Regions from separate parts of the Pseudocitrobacter faecalis genome, predicted to be linked through region 1. Evidence: predicted binding sites of a transcription regulator. Region 1 holds the regulator's gene; the other holds the start of a gene.

Region 1 (8,093 bases):
CAAAGAAAAAGCCGTGAGGCAAGGTTGCGATGGCGCATTGGCAATGAGACGGTGAATTGCCCGGGGCGCTTCGCTTGCCGGGCCTACGGTGGCTAAGGTGCGGCTGGATGCCCGGGGCGCTGCGCTTGCCGGGCCTACGGTGGCTAAGGTGCGGCTGGATGCCCGGGGCGCTTCGCTTGCCGGGCCAACAAACGGCATACACGTGGTAGGCCGGATAAGCGTAGCGCATCCGGCAAAAGGCTCAGAACGTGACGCTTAACTGCGCACCCGCCCCCCAGGTTTCATCTTCCCCCACCAACCCCATCAGATCGACATGCACGCGGTTAAACGGCGCAAAACCGACACCGCCGGTGAAAACATTACTGTCATTATTCTTCACGTCCGCACGATAACCGGCACGTACGGCGAGCCAGTCAAGCGGGCGAACTTCCGCCCCGACGCCAACATACTGCGAGTTATCCTCGCTTTTAAATCCCTTCGTTTCGGTCAGGTCGCTATCGGCACTCACCGTCAGCAAATCGTTATGCCACGCCACCCCAGCAGTCACCAGCGGGCGGATCTGGTAGGTATCTTTATAGTTGGTTGTCACGCCCGTTTCGCCGTTAGTGATAAAGACATCTTTGGTATCGATATCACGGGAGATCAGATTTTGCCCGCTCACCCCCACCGTCCAGTTCTCGCCAAAGTCTGCCGCAACACCGGCATCGACGTTGAAGCCGGTATCATCGTTGCGATAGCGGCTGCTGTTCCAGTCGCTGCTATCGTAGTTGTAGATGGAGGTGGTGTAGTTATAGAGCCAGGTTTTTTGCAGCTTTGGCGTGATGCCGACCGAAACGGGCACATCGCCCAGCTCAAACTGCCGCGCCACCGCGACGCCGTAGTCAGAGACAATCGCCACCCGGCCCGATGCGGTAGAATTGAGGTGTTTGGTGATTTCATCCGAGCCCCCCACCACCGCTTTCCCGGCCTCAGCGATCGCCGTCACCTGGCTGCGTTCAATCCCCCGCAGATAGTCGATATCGCCCTGATCGATTGCAGAGCTCACCCGCCCATGCGCGTAGGCTTTAGTGACAAACGCCACCGAGAGCACGTCGTTTGGAATACTGACGGCAATCCCTGCTCCTCCGCTGGCGCGCGCGGTTTTGCCCTTGAGGTAGTCCAGCTCGCTCGCCAGATCGCCCGCCGCCCCCTGAAACTGCCCTAACGTACCCTGAGGATCCAGCAAAATATCCTGCAAGGTTAGATCGTTAAGCACGCCGCGATAGTTATTAACTTTGTCATTAATATCGTCGATTTCATCCTGGAGATTGTCTTTATCCGTAATTTGCGCGCCCACGGCAGGAAGAATCACCGTAATGTCATCGTCCGGTTTGGCTTTCGCCAACAGCGCCGGGTTAATCAGTACGCCGCTACCGTAATGTGCCGACGCAACGCCGGTACCCCCCATCGCATCATTTCGCGCTTCTGACCAGGTATTAGCCGCATGCGCCTGATTTGCCATAAATAAAGACGCCGTCAAAGGAATAAGCGAATATTTAATGTTTTTTTTCACAGTCTTACCGTTTATTTGCAGGTGAAAATGCCCCCATGCGAATAACGCATAAGGGAGAACGATTGCTGTGAAAAAGCGGAATTACGTGTGAAAAAACAGGATATAACAGGCTTTTCGCCCTATCGTTATTATTAATTTACCCTTCCTATTTATAGATGAGCGACACAGCGCTTCCCAGCATTTATGCCGTTCAGACCGGCTAAATGACGCGGTTTAGGATTTACCTCAGGTTGGCGATTATTCAGGCACTCGGTGTTTTTGCCATAACATGGTAAAGTAGAGGTCTATTTCCCCCGTAGCGCGAGGACGCATAATGGATAAGACCACTTCGCAAGATATGTTGGCGCAGGCTGAAAAGCTGTGTGCGCAGCGCGGCGTGCGCCTGACTCCACAGCGTCTGGAAGTGCTACGTCTGCTGAGCCTGCAACAGGGTGCGATCAGCGCATACGATCTTCTCGATCTGTTACGCGTGAAAGAGCCGCAGGCCAAGCCGCCTACCGTTTATCGCGCACTGGAATTTTTACTCGAGCAGGGCTTTGTCCATAAGGTGGAATCCACCAACAGCTATGTGCTGTGCCATCTTTTTGATCAACCGACGCATACATCGGCGATGTTTATTTGCGATCGCTGTGGTGTGGTGAAGGAAGAGTGTGCGGAAGGCGTGGAAGATATTATGCATATGGTCGCAGCACGAATGGGCTTTGCGCTACGCCATAATGTGATTGAAGCGCACGGTCTGTGCGCAGAATGTGTGGAAGTAGAGGCATGCAGTTCACAAGAACATTGCCACCACGACCACACGATTCAGATCAAGAAAAAGGCACGGTAATACGAGGGTTGGCACGTCCTTGTACCAGCGGGCAGGATACGCTTATTGAGGGGAGTTAAGCGTTACGCCGTCAGCGAGACTACCAACGGTAGTCGTTATGGGTTTCCCAATCGCTCACTTCTTTCTCTGCCTGGTCTTTGGCATATCCATAACGTTCCTGGATTTTACCGACCAGCTGATCGCGTCGGCCTTCGATAACGGTCATGTCATCGTCGGTCAGTTTGCCCCATTTCTCTTTCGCTTTACCTTTGAACTGTTTCCAGTTACCGCTGAGTTCGTCTTTGTTCATCATCAGCTCCTTATCATTCGATCATGGATGAGATATCACTTCGTCCTTCGGCGTTCATTTCTGCTGAACGTGATAATAAGTGTAGAAGAGGATATCGCTGACGATTCACTATTCAGAATCTTTAACCATCCTCGCCGTTATGTCTGCGAAGAGAACCAGGTGCCTTTTTGCCAGTGGCGACGCCAGATAACCGCCAGCGACAGGCCACGCAGTGCAAGGAACACCGCCAGCGCCAGCCATAAACCGTGATTGCCTAATACCGGCACCGTCAGCAGCGTTAGGGCGAACCCGGCGGCGGCAACGGCCATACTGTTACGCATTTCCGCGCCGCGTGTTGCGCCGATAAACATGCCGTCCAGCAGGTAGCACCAGACACCAATTACCGGCAATATGGCCTGCCAGAGCACATAGCGATCGGCGAGCTGCTGCAACGACGGCAGCGACGTCAGCATCGCCACGATATGACTGCCCGCCAGCGCGTACACCAGCGCAAAAACCAGTGCAACAATCCCCGCCTGGCGGCAGGCCGCGTGCCAGACCTGTTGCAACTGACTGTCATCACGCGCGCCGTAAGCCTGCCCGGAGTGCGCTTCCACCGCATAGGCAAAGCCATCCAGCGCGTAGGCGGTGAAGGTGAGCATGGTCATTAGCACCGCATTGACCGCCACCACATCGCTGCCCAGCCGCGCACCGAATACGGTCAATGCGCCAAAACAGAGCTGAAGTAATAGCGAGCGCAGCATAATGTCGCGATTGAGCGCCAGCAGGCTGCGCATATTTCCGCGCCAGGCCGTCTTCAGCATGTCAGAGGTAATCCCGCGCAGCACCAGCACCTTACGCGCCATCAGCAGGCCAATGATCATCGTGGCATATTCGGCAATCACCGTCGCCAGCGCCGCCCCCTGCACGTTCATATGCAGGCCCATCACCAGCCACAGGTCGAGGACAATGTTCAGGACGTTGCCGACGATCAGCAAAATCACCGGCGCACGCGCGTACTGAACGCCGAGCAGCCACCCCAGCAGCACCAGGTTCGCCAGCGAGGCGGGCGCGCTTAACCAGCGAATTTCAAGGAAGCGCCGCGCCTGCTCGAGCACTGCATCGCTCCCGCCAACAATGGTGAGCGCCAGATTGATAAGCGGCCCTTTAAACACCACGATGAGCAGACCAGCGCCTAACGCCAGCAACAGCGGTTGCACCAGCGCACGGGCAAGCCGGAGGGGATCTTTCGCGCCGAAGGCCTGCGCGGTTAAGCCCGTGGTGCTCATGCGTAAAAAGAGCAGCAGCATAAACAGGAAGCTGGTCGCCGTTGCGCCAATCGCCACGCCGCCGAGATAGACCGCGCTATCCAGATGACCAATCACCGCCGTATCCACAAGACCCAGCAGGGGAACCGTGATATTGGAGAAAATCATGGGAAGGGCGAGACGCCATAATGCCTTGTCGGCAGCCGTGAAGAGCGACATGCTTACGAACCTGAACAGAAAAGAGAACGAACAACGGCGCATGGTGCGCCGTTGTTATCGGGAGAGGATTACAGCCATTCGCCGTTGCGGATCACGCCAACGGCCAGCCCTTCAATGGAGAAGTTCTGACGGCGAAGATCGACGACAATCGGGGAAAACTCGCTGTTTTCCGGCAGCAGTTCGACGACGTTGCCCTGTTTTTTCAGGCGTTTTACGGTCACTTCTTCGTCGATACGCGCAACAACCACCTGACCGTTACGCACGTCCTGGGTTTTATGCACCGCGAGCAGATCGCCGTCCATAATACCGATGTCTTTCATCGACATGCCGCTAACACGCAGCAGGAAGTCAGCATTGGGTTTAAACAGCGAAGGATCGACCTGATAGTGACCTTCAATGTGCTGCTGCGCCAGCAACGGCTCACCGGCGGCAACGCGGCCAATCAGCGGCAGGCCGGTTTCTTCTTCCACCAGCAGGCGAATACCGCGCGATGCGCCCGAAACAATTTCTATGACGCCTTTACGCGCCAGTGCTTTCAGATGCTCTTCCGCCGCATTCGGGGAACGGAACCCCAGGCGCTGAGCAATTTCCGCACGTGTCGGCGGCATGCCCGTTTGGCCGATATGATCTCGGATGAGATCAAACACCTCTTGCTGCCTGGTCGTTAACGCTTTCATTCCGCCCCCTGGGTGTATATACAGTTATGCTGTGAGTATATACAGTTAACGGCTATTTTGGAACCGCAAAACGCACAAAATACAGGAGTTTTCGCAGATTATGCGAGGCTCAGTGGAAATGCGACCACAGCAGTACGGCCCAGGTCATCACCGCGACGAAAATCGCCAGCAATACCGCCGCAGAGCCCATGTCTTTTGCCCGCCCGGAGAGTTCGTGATACTCCGAACCAATGCGGTCGACCACCGCTTCCAGCGCACTATTGAGAATTTCCACTATCATCACCAGAAGGACGGAGCTTATCAGCAAGACGCGGGTAATGGCGTCAACGTCCAGCCAACACGCGATGATAATGGCCACAACCGAGGCGACCCCTTCCTGGCGGAACGCAGCTTCGTTTATCCACGCTGCGCGAAAACCTTTCCAGGAATAACCAGCCGCTTTGATAATTCGGGTGAGTCCAGTGGTATTATTGGCCATTAAATAGAACCTTTTAGCGTTATACGCATCAATGACAGTAGCTGTTATCGGCGGTAGAACAGAAATCCTGCTGACTTTCTGATATTCTTGCCGCGCATTTGCATGATTAACCAGAGGCTTTACATCGTTTATGTCCGGTTGGCCACGAATTTACTACAAATTACTGAATTTACCATTAAGCATACTGGTAAAAAGCAAGTCTATTCCGGCAGAGCCTGCCCAGGAATTGGGGCTCGATACCTCGCGCCCGATCATGTACGTCCTGCCTTATAACTCGAAGGCCGACTTACTGACCTTGCGCGCCCAGTGCCTGGCGCACGATCTCCCCGACCCGCTTGAGCCGCTGGAGATCGACGGCACCCTATTGCCCCGCTATGTGTTCATCCATGGCGGCCCGCGCGTGTTCACCTATTACACGCCGAAAGAAGAGTCTATCAAGCTGTTCCACGACTATCTCGATCTGCATCGCAGCAATCCGAATCTGGACGTGCAGATGGTGCCGGTATCGGTGATGTTTGGTCGTCGTCCGGGGCGTGAAAAAGGCGAGGTGAACCCGCCGCTGCGCATGCTAAACGGCATCCAGAAATTCTTCGCCGTCTCCTGGCTGGGCCGTGACAGCTTTGTGCGCTTCTCGCCGTCCGTCTCGTTGCGCCGTATGGCCGATGAACACGGTACCGATAAAATTATCGCGCAAAAACTGGCGCGCGTGGCGCGTATGCACTTCGCTCGCCAGCGTCTGGCGGCGGTAGGCCCGCGACTGCCGGCACGTCAGGATCTCTTCAATAAGCTGCTCGCTTCGCGCGCGATTGCCAAAGCGGTTGAAGACGAAGCACGCAGCAAAAAAATCTCCCATGAGAAAGCGCAGCAGAACGCCATCGCGCTGATGGAAGAGATTGCCGCCAACTTCTCCTACGAGATGATTCGCCTGACTGACCGCATTCTGGGCTTCACCTGGAACCGGCTTTATCAGGGGATTAACGTGCACAACGCCGAGCGCGTTCGCCAGCTGGCGCACGACGGCCACGAGATTGTGTATGTGCCGTGTCACCGTAGCCATATGGACTACCTGCTGCTCTCCTATGTGTTGTATCACCAGGGGCTGGTGCCGCCGCATATTGCCGCCGGTATCAACCTGAATTTCTGGCCAGCCGGCCCGATTTTCCGTCGTCTGGGCGCATTCTTTATTCGCCGTACCTTTAAGGGCAACAAACTCTACTCCACCGTGTTCCGCGAGTATCTCGGCGAGCTGTTCAGCCGGGGTTATTCTGTTGAATACTTTGTGGAAGGCGGGCGTTCCCGTACCGGTCGTTTGCTCGATCCGAAAACCGGTACACTGTCGATGACCATTCAGGCGATGCTGCGCGGCGGCACACGTCCTATCACGCTGGTGCCGATTTACATCGGTTACGAGCACGTGATGGAAGTCGGTACGTATGCAAAAGAACTGCGTGGCGCGACCAAAGAGAAAGAGAGTCTTCCGCAGATGCTCAAGGGCTTGAGCAAACTGCGTAACCTGGGCCAGGGCTACGTTAACTTCGGCGAGCCGATTCCGCTGATGAACTACCTGAACCATCACGTACCGGAGTGGCGCGAGTCTATCGATCCTATCGAAGCCATTCGTCCGGCATGGCTGACGCCGACGGTTAACGGTATCGCCGCCGAACTGATGGTGCGCATCAACAACGCAGGCGCGGCGAACGCCATGAACCTGTGCTGTACTGCGCTGCTGGCGTCTCGTCAGCGTTCACTGACCCGCGAACAGTTAACTCAACAGTTGGATTGCTACCTGTCGCTGCTGCGCAACGCACCGTATTCGCCGGACGCCACCACGCCAAACGTGACGGCAGGCGAGCTTATCGACCACGCGCTGCAGATGAACAAGTTCGAAGTCGAGAAAGATACCATCGGCGATATCATCATTCTGCCGCGCGAACAGGCGGTGTTGATGACCTACTATCGTAACAATATCGCCCATATGCTGATCATGCCGTCTCTGCTGGCGACCATCATGACCCAGCATCGCCATGTTTCTCGCGCGGATGTGCAGAACATGGTTGAAGTGCTCTACCCGATGCTGAAGGCCGAGCTGTTCCTGCGCTGGGAAAAAGCAGAGCTGGCGTCGGTGATTGATACGCTGGTTGACGAGATGGAGCGCCAGGCGCTGATCACCCGTCAGGGCGATGAGCTGCATATTAATCCGTCGCACTCCCGCACTCTGCAACTGCTGGCCGCAGGCGCACGTGAAACGCTGCAACGCTATGCCATTACGTTCTGGCTGCTGAGCGCGAACCCATCGATGAACCGCAGTACGCTGGAGAAAGAGAGCCGTACCGTGGCGCAACGTCTGTCGGTGCTGCACGGTATTAACTCGCCGGAGTTCTTTGATAAAGCGGTGTTCTCATCGCTGGTGCTGACGCTGCGTGATGAAGGCTATATCAGCGACAGCGGCGACGCCGAGCCGGAAGAGACGATGAAGGTTTACCAGATGATGGCGAACCTGATCACCTCAGACGTGCGTTTGACGATTGAGAGTGTGACGCAGGACGAAGAACCGGCGCCGAAAGACGCCTGATGCGCTTCGCTTATCAGGCCTACGGGTTCGGAGCTTGTAGGGCGGGCAAGCGTAGCGCCCCCGCCATAAAAAAGCCGGATGAAAATCCGGCTTTTTCGCTTTTAGAAGTGCCAGTAACTCATCGCCAGACCGATAAACAGCACCAGCCCAACGTAGTTATTGTTCATAAATGCCTGGAAACAGGCCGCGCGTTCCCGGTGTTGAATCAGCTTCTGCTGGTACGCAAACAG
Region 2 (8,093 bases), 1.5 Mb from region 1:
CAAATCCTGCTTTTTTCGATAACACACAGTGTAACCGCCAGAGAATAGGTGCTCCAGCGCAAAAAAACGTTACAATTACCCGGACTTATTATTCACAGGCCGCACAGAGGATTTATGCGTACCGTTCTGAATATTTTAAATTTTGTATTAGGTGGTTTCGCCACAACCTTCGGTTGGCTGGTCGCAACGTTTTTCAGCATCATTTTTATTATCACTCTGCCGCTCACCCGCTCCTGCTGGGAAATCACCAAGCTGTCGCTGATCCCATATGGCAACGAAGCGGTGCATGTCGATGAACTGGATCCGCAGTCGAAAAACAGCGTGCTGAATGCGGGCGGCACCGTGCTCAATATCGTCTGGCTGGTGCTGTTTGGCTGGTGGTTATGCCTGACCCATATCACGGTCGGTATCACTCAATGCATCAGCATCATTGGCATTCCTGTGGGTATCGCCAATTTTAAAATCGCCGCCATTGCGCTTTGGCCGGTCGGTCGGCGCGTCGTGCCGGTTGAAGTGGCTCGTGCCGCGCGCGAAGCCAATGCGCGTCGTCGCTTTCAGTAATCGGGGCTGATTATCTTTATGTTAAGTCCCCTGCTACGCCGCTATACATGGAACAGCGCATGGCTTTATAACGTCAGGATTTTTATCGCCCTGTGTGGCACCACGGCGCTGCCGTGGTGGCTTGGCGATTCAAAACTGACCATTCCATTAACCCTCGGCGTCGTTGCGGCGGCGCTGACCGACCTTGACGATCGTTTAGCCGGACGGCTGCGTAATCTGGTGATTACGCTTATTTGCTTTTTTATTGCTTCCGCCTCCGTTGAACTGCTTTTCCCCTGGCCGTGGCTGTTTGCGCTGGGGCTGACGGTATCGACGACCGGGTTTATTTTGTTAGGTGCCCTTGGGCAACGCTACGCCACAATAGCTTTTGGCGCGCTGCTGATTGCCATCTATACCATGCTGGGCGTTTCCCTCTATTCCCAGTGGTATCAGCAACCGCTGCTGCTGATCGCCGGTGCCGTCTGGTATAACTTACTGACCCTCACCGGGCATCTGATTTTCCCGATCCGTCCGTTGCAGGATAATATCGCACGCAGTTATGAACAGCTGGCACATTATCTGGAACTGAAATCACGTCTGTTCGACCCGGACATTGAAGATGAAAACCAGGCCCCGCTGTATGAGCTGGCGCTGGCAAACGGCAAGCTGATGGCGACGCTCAACCAGACCAAAACCTCCTTGCTCACGCGTTTGCGCGGCGACCGCGGTCAGCGCGGGACGCGTCGCACGCTGCACTACTATTTTGTGGCGCAGGATATCCACGAACGAGCCAGCTCCTCGCATATCCAGTATCAGACGTTGCGCGATAACTTCCGCTACAGTGACGTAATGTTTCGCTTCCAGCGCCTCCTTTCTATGCAGGCGCAGGCTTGCCAGCAACTGTCGAAAGCGATTCTGCTGCGTACGCCTTACCAGCATGACAGCCGCTTTGAACGGGCGTTTACCCATCTGGATGCCGCGTTAGATCGCGTTCGGGCAAGCGGTGCGTCGCCAGAACAGATGAAAGCGCTGGGTTTTCTGCTCAATAACCTGCGCGCGATTGACGCTCAACTGGCCACCATCGAATCCGAACAGGCACAAGCACAGGCGAAAAGCGAAACAGAAACCCTGCTCGCCGATGACGGCCTGCACGGCTTTAGCGATATTCGCCTGCGTCTGAGCATGAATATGTCGCCTGAGTCCGCCCTGTTCCGCCATGCGGTCAGAATGTCGTTGGTGCTTTGCGCCGGATATGCCTTTATTCAGCTTACCGGACTGAACCATGGTTACTGGATTTTGCTTACCAGCCTGTTTGTCTGCCAGCCCAACTACAACGCCACGCGCCACCGTCTGGCGCTGCGTATAATTGGTACGCTGGTCGGCGTGGCTCTGGGTATTCCCGTTCTGCTACTGGTGCCGTCGCTGGAAGGGCAACTGGCGCTGATTGTGGTAACCGGGGTGCTGTTCTTCGCCTTCCGTAACATACAATACGCCCACGCCACCATGTTCATTACCCTGCTGGTGCTGTTGTGCTTCAACCTACTGGGTGAAGGCTTTGAGGTGGCGCTGCCGCGCGTTATCGACACGCTGATAGGGTGTGGTATCGCCTGGTTTGCCGTCAGTTTTATCTGGCCGGACTGGAAGTTCCGCGACCTCCCTCGGGTGCTGGCCCGTGCGGTTGATGCCAACTGCCGCTATCTGGACGCCATCCTCGAACAGTATCACCAGGGTCGCGATAACCGTCTTGCCTATCGCATCGCCCGCCGTGACGCGCATAACCGCGATGCTGAGCTGGCGTCGGTGGTATCAAATATGTCGACGGAGCCAAAGGTTACTCACGAGATGCGGGAAACGGCATTCCGCCTGCTGTGTCTGAACCATACACTTACCAGCTACATCTCCGCGCTGGGCGCACACCGTGAAAAGCTCACCAACCCGGAAATTCTGGCGCTGCTGGATGACGCCGTATGCTATGTCGACGATGCGTTCCATCATCTCCCCGCGGATGAGGAACGCGTTCAGGAGGCGCTAACCGGGCTGGCGGAACGTATCCGCCATCTTGAACCGCGCCCGGACAGTAAAGAGCCATTGGTATTGCAACAAATAGGCTTGCTCGTTGCCCTGCTGCCGGAAATCTGTCGTCTGCAGCAACGCGTTCTGGCCTAATCAGCCTGGGCGGGCGCGTGGAGGTTCAGCGCGCTTGCCCAGTCAATCAACTCATCGCGTCGCCGTAACGGAATGGCTGCGGCATGAACGCCCGTCAGCGCCCCTTCGAGCGATAAAATAAACCCCACACTCAGGTTTTCGCGCAGGCGACGTAATTTGGCCCAGGCGTCTTTGGCACCCAATTGACGTAAATCAGCCACGTTCTTAATTCCCGCCTCGGCCATCAACAATTCCATATGGAAGGAAAGATTAGGCAAGTCCTTCAGCCGTTGCGAAACCTGACGATCTTTTTTCTCGCGCTGTGCGTCTTTTAACGAAAGCTTACTTAAGCGCAGCAACAATTTTTGGTTCTGCCATAACGTATCATCGACGCGGAAATAGTTGAGCTGAAGCGGGCCGCCTCTCTTCTTCAGCGTTAAAAGTGGCGTTTTCACTTTCCGTTGATACACCGCCGTTTCCTCGCAAGCCCGAAGGTATAGCTCCCCTTCAGAGACCATGGCAAAAACGGTGTTATTAATTGAGAGGCTATATCCACCAAAGAGCGATCGAGAGCGCACGACCCCAAGAGGCGCAAGATATTCCTGGGATTGATAAATCCGTTTATATGATATTTTTTTCATGATTATCCCTTACTAATCATGCCTTTAGAAGCATAAAAACTGTTAGTAGTTCCAGTAATGAGCAACATAAAAAACTTCCGTCAGCACAGCAAGGGCTGCGTGAATTTGATGTGCGAATTTGCGAGTCGCTTTCAGAAAATGAGGTTGATCTTTCGTGTCAGGGGAGGTACTGTATATTCATACAGTAACCCACAAGGTTGGATTAGCTATGTATACATCTGGTGTTGTAAATCGTACTTCTGTCGCGGCAGCACCTGCGACACATCGCGCATTCGCGTCTCCTGTACAGGCCTCCCCTGCCCTGGTGAGCGAAGTGGTTTATCGTGAAGATCAGCCCATGATGGCGCAGTTGCTCCTGCTGCCTTTATTGCAACAACTGGGACAGCAGTCTCGCTGGCAGCTCTGGCTCACGCCGCAACAAAAACTGAGCCGCCAGTGGGTTCAGGCTTCCGGCCTGCCATTGTCCAAGGTCATGCAGCTTCGCCAGATGTCCTCGTGCAACATGCTCGACTCGATGGAGCGCGCATTACGTACAGGAAACTATAGTGTGGTCATTGCCTGGGTGGCGGATGAATTGTCGGAACAGGAACATGCCCGGTTGATGCGTGCGGCTGAAGAAGGAAATGCGATGGCGTTTATCATGCGGCCGGTTAACTCGTCCTCTTCTCCAGCAGGACAACTGAATGGGCTAAAAATTCACTCAAATTTGTATCATTGATAGAAATTAGGAATTTTCCTGGAATTTTTTTTGCAGTCTCGTTACGGGCATGTTTCAGGAGCTAAAATTCCTGAGAACGCTGGTGTGATGCGGTTCTCAGAATTTTATCTCGTCTAAATTCTAGCCGTAAATGTTAAATATTGTGTATACAACCCCTTTTTTTTCATATGCCTGACGGAGTTCACACTTGTAAGTTTCCAACTACGTTGTAGACTTTACATCGCCAGGGGTGATCAGCTTACGCCGCAGAGATCTGCTGAGTAATTAATAAGTCACGCCCCCGGTGAAGGATTTAACCGTGAGTCTTTTAGATTTTCATGGCAAATTTTGGATGATAACGAGGCGCAAAAAATGAAAAAGACAGCTATCGCGATTGCAGTGGCACTGGCTGGTTTCGCTACCGTAGCGCAGGCCGCTCCGAAAGATAACACCTGGTATACTGGTGCTAAACTGGGCTGGTCTCAGTTCCACGATGTCGGCAACAACCAGATCAACAACAACGGTCCGACCCATGAAAGCCAACTGGGCGCTGGTGCCTTCGGTGGTTATCAGGTTAACCCGTATGTTGGTTTCGAAATGGGTTATGACTGGTTAGGTCGTATGCCGTACAAAGGCAGCGAGCAGAACGGTGCTTTCAAAGCTCAGGGCGTTCAGCTGACCGCTAAACTGGGTTACCCAATCACTGACGATCTGGACATCTATACTCGTCTGGGTGGTATGGTTTGGCGTGCAGACGCTAAAAACAACACCGGCTTCAAAGACCACGACACTGGCGTATCCCCAGTATTCGCTGGCGGCGTTGAATACGCGGTTACCCGTGACATCGCTACCCGTCTGGAATACCAGTGGACTAACAACATCGGTGACGCGAACACCGTTGGTGGTCGTCCGGACAACGGCCTGCTGAGCGTAGGTGTTTCCTACCGTTTCGGCCAGCAGGAAGATGCGCCAGTCGTAGCTCCGGCTCCGGCTCCGGCTCCAGAAGTACAGACCAAACACTTCACTCTGAAGTCTGACGTTCTGTTCAACTTCAACAAAGCAACGCTGAAACCAGAAGGCCAGCAGGCTCTGGATCAGATGTACAGCCAGCTGAGCAACCTGGATCCGAAAGACGGTTCAGTTGTTGTTCTGGGCTTCACTGACCGCATCGGTTCTGACGCTTACAACCAGGGTCTGTCCGAGAAACGTGCTCAGTCCGTTGTTGATTACCTGATCTCTAAAGGTATTCCTTCTGACAAAATCTCTGCACGTGGCATGGGTGAATCCAACCCGGTTACCGGCAACACCTGTGACAACGTGAAAGCTCGCGCTGCACTGATCGACTGCCTGGCCCCGGATCGTCGCGTAGAGATCGAAGTTAAAGGCATCAAAGACGTTGTAGCTCAGCCGCAGGCTTAAGTTATCGTCTTATGAAAAAACCCCGCGCTGCGGGGTTTTTTTTGGCCGGAAGAAAAGATGTAAACGTTTATTCTTTGCCTAGTAAGGCCTGTAAATCCTGCTTCAGTGTGCTCATCTTCGTGGCATATTTCTCTTTGTTTTCCGCATCTTCTATCAACTGCACAATGGTCTCTGACAACGTTTTGCCGCGCCGCTGAGCCAACCCTGCCAGCCGCTGCCAGACGGCGAACTCCAGATCTATCGACTTCTTACGCGTATGTTGATGTTCGGCGTTAAAATGACGTTTGCGTCGCGCGCGAATGGTTTGCTTCATGCGGTTCACAAGGCCAGGATTGATATTCTGCGCAATCCACTCATTCACCTGTACCGGCTCATGCTCAAGTTTCAGCAGGAGATCAACCGCTTCCTGCGCGGCGCTGGTTTCAATGTAACGGGTGATAGGTTCGCCTTCCCGGTGCTTCTTCACCAGGTATTTCCACTTCCACCCGCTCTCAAGATTTTCCAGTTGTTGATATTTCATTGCGATCCCAAGGTGACCGTGTAACTCTTTTCAGGATATCAGTTTTTTGCCAATGTGCTGAGAAGAAATCAGTGAGCGTGAAGACAATGTTGGCGATATCAGAATTACCGCCCTATTCTCCGTGAGCTTCCCTGCGGCATAAGGTATAATCCCGCGCTTTACATCTGACTAAAAATAGCGACTTTGACCATAAATACTCTTTCCCGGCGCGACCTTGCCCCTGCGACTGATGCGTACCAGGCGCTATTTACTCTGCCTGAAATCTCGTCAGTTAATGAATCCTTATTCAGCGAGCTGCAGGCTCGTTTGCATTATGCTCTGGAGCAGTTTCTGCATCCTCAGGGCGTCAGCGACTTTTTACTGGTGAAAGCGCCAGAAGAAAAGTCGTACCTGCAACTGCTTCACAACGCGACCCTCGCCTTACGCAGCGATTCAGCGTCTCGACTGACCGGCGTGAACTACACCATCGCCGCGGGCCAGGTCAGTGTCTCTGCGGCAACGTCACCGGACGATGATTTCGCGAGCCTTAGCCCGGTCATCTTTGCAGACTGGGTGGAAGCCGAGCAGCTGTTCGGCTGCGTGCGTCAGTTTAATGGCGACATTTCTCTTCAGCCTGGTCTGGTGCACAAAGCCAACGGTGGCGTGCTCATTCTCTCTCTGCGTGCATTACTGGCTCAGCCCCTGCTATGGATGCGTCTAAAATCACAAGTGACCCAGCAGCGTTTTGAGTGGCTATCCTTTGATGAGTCACGTCCGTTGCCGGTCACTATTCCTTCCATGCCGTTGTCGCTGAAGGTGATGCTGGTTGGCGATCGTGACGCGCTGGCCGATTTCCAGGAAATGGAACCTGAGCTGGCAGAAAAATCGCTCTACTGCGAGTATGAGGATAATCTTCAGATCACCGATGAAGAGACCGTAAAACAGTGGTGTCAGTGGGTACAGCAGGTTGCGCGTGATGCAAATCTGCCGATGCTTGCGGCTGATGCCTGGCCGCGTCTGATTCAGGAAGGTGCTCGCTATACCGGCGATCAGGAAACGCTGCCGCTTTGCCCGCTTTGGATCAGCCGCCAGTTGCGCGAAGCCGCACCATTCTGCGAAGGTGAAACCCTGGGTGATGAGCAGCTCAAAACAATGCTTGAGCAACGCCAGTGGCGTGAAGGCTATCTGGCCGAGCGTATGCAGGATGAGATCCTGCTTGAGCAAATTCTGATTGAAACAGAAGGTGAGTGTGTCGGTCAGATTAACGCCCTGTCGGTAATTGAATTTCCGGGCCACCCGCGCGCCTTCGGTGAACCTTCCCGTATCAGTTGCGTCGTGCACATCGGTGACGGTGAATTTACGGATATCGAACGCAAAGCCGAGCTTGGCGGCAATATTCATGCTAAAGGCATGATGATCATGCAGGCGTTTCTGATGTCGGAACTCGAACTCGATCAGCAGATCCCGTTCTCTGCATCATTAACCTTCGAGCAGTCCTACAGCGAAGTGGATGGCGATAGTGCGTCCATGGCTGAACTGTGTGCTTTGATCAGCGCCCTTTCCGGTGTGCCGATTAATCAAAGCATCGCCATCACCGGTTCCGTCGACCAGTTTGGGCGCGCGCAGCCAGTTGGCGGTCTGAACGAAAAAATCGAAGGCTTCTTTGCTATCTGTCAGCAGCGCGGCTTGAACGGTAAACAGGGCGTGATTATTCCCAACGCCAACGTACGCCATTTGAGTTTGTCCATGGATGTTCAGGAAGCGGTTGAAGCCGGGCAATTTTCTATCTGGGCGGTCGATGATGTAACCGAGGCCCTGCCGCTTCTTACCCAGCTAAACTGGGATGCTGAAGGGCAGACAACATTGTTGCAAACGATTCAGGAACGTATCGCGCAGGCCACACAGCCCGACGCGCGGCATCGTTATCCGTGGCCGCTGCGCTGGCTGGGCTGGTTCAATTCGAACTGATCGGACTTGTTCAGCGTACACGTGTTAGCTATCCTGCGTCCCGAACTCAAAATAAGGCTTACTGAAAACATGGTAGATAAACGCGAATCTTATACAAAAGAAGATCTTCTTGCCTCTGGTCGCGGTGAACTGTTTGGCGCAAAAGGCCCGCAGTTGCCAGCCCCTAGCATGCTGATGATGGATC

Evidence for each region. Region 1 encodes LexA, which represses DNA repair genes until DNA is damaged. Its sites were predicted from a motif close to TNCTGTATGTACATACAGNA; they were not measured.
Region 2: sulA (SOS-induced cell division inhibitor SulA) is a predicted target of LexA. The motif match lies at 3,494-3,513, and genes of this name have one in related genera.

What each region holds. Positions count from the first base shown of each region.
Region 1 covers NZ_CBDDNJ010000002.1:4,146,934-4,155,026, forward strand. The annotation lists gene ACOXYR_RS20110 (conjugal transfer protein TraF) at 242-1,552, opposite strand; gene zur (zinc uptake transcriptional repressor Zur) at 1,866-2,381, shown strand; gene ACOXYR_RS20120 (CsbD family protein) at 2,461-2,670, opposite strand; gene dinF (MATE family efflux transporter DinF) at 2,808-4,136, opposite strand; gene lexA (transcriptional repressor LexA) at 4,205-4,813, opposite strand; gene ACOXYR_RS20135 (diacylglycerol kinase) at 4,923-5,291, opposite strand; gene plsB (glycerol-3-phosphate 1-O-acyltransferase PlsB) at 5,422-7,863, shown strand; gene ubiA (4-hydroxybenzoate octaprenyltransferase) at 7,965-8,093, opposite strand, start outside.
Region 2 covers NZ_CBDDNJ010000002.1:2,642,385-2,650,477, forward strand. The annotation lists gene ACOXYR_RS13300 (YccF domain-containing protein) at 115-561, shown strand; gene yccS (YccS family putative transporter) at 580-2,706, shown strand; gene ACOXYR_RS13310 (TfoX/Sxy family DNA transformation protein) at 2,703-3,326, opposite strand; gene sulA (SOS-induced cell division inhibitor SulA) at 3,535-4,044, shown strand; gene ompA (porin OmpA) at 4,396-5,442, shown strand; gene matP (macrodomain Ter protein MatP) at 5,510-5,962, opposite strand; gene ACOXYR_RS13330 (AAA family ATPase) at 6,146-7,909, shown strand; gene fabA (bifunctional 3-hydroxydecanoyl-ACP dehydratase/trans-2-decenoyl-ACP isomerase) at 7,979-8,093, shown strand, end outside.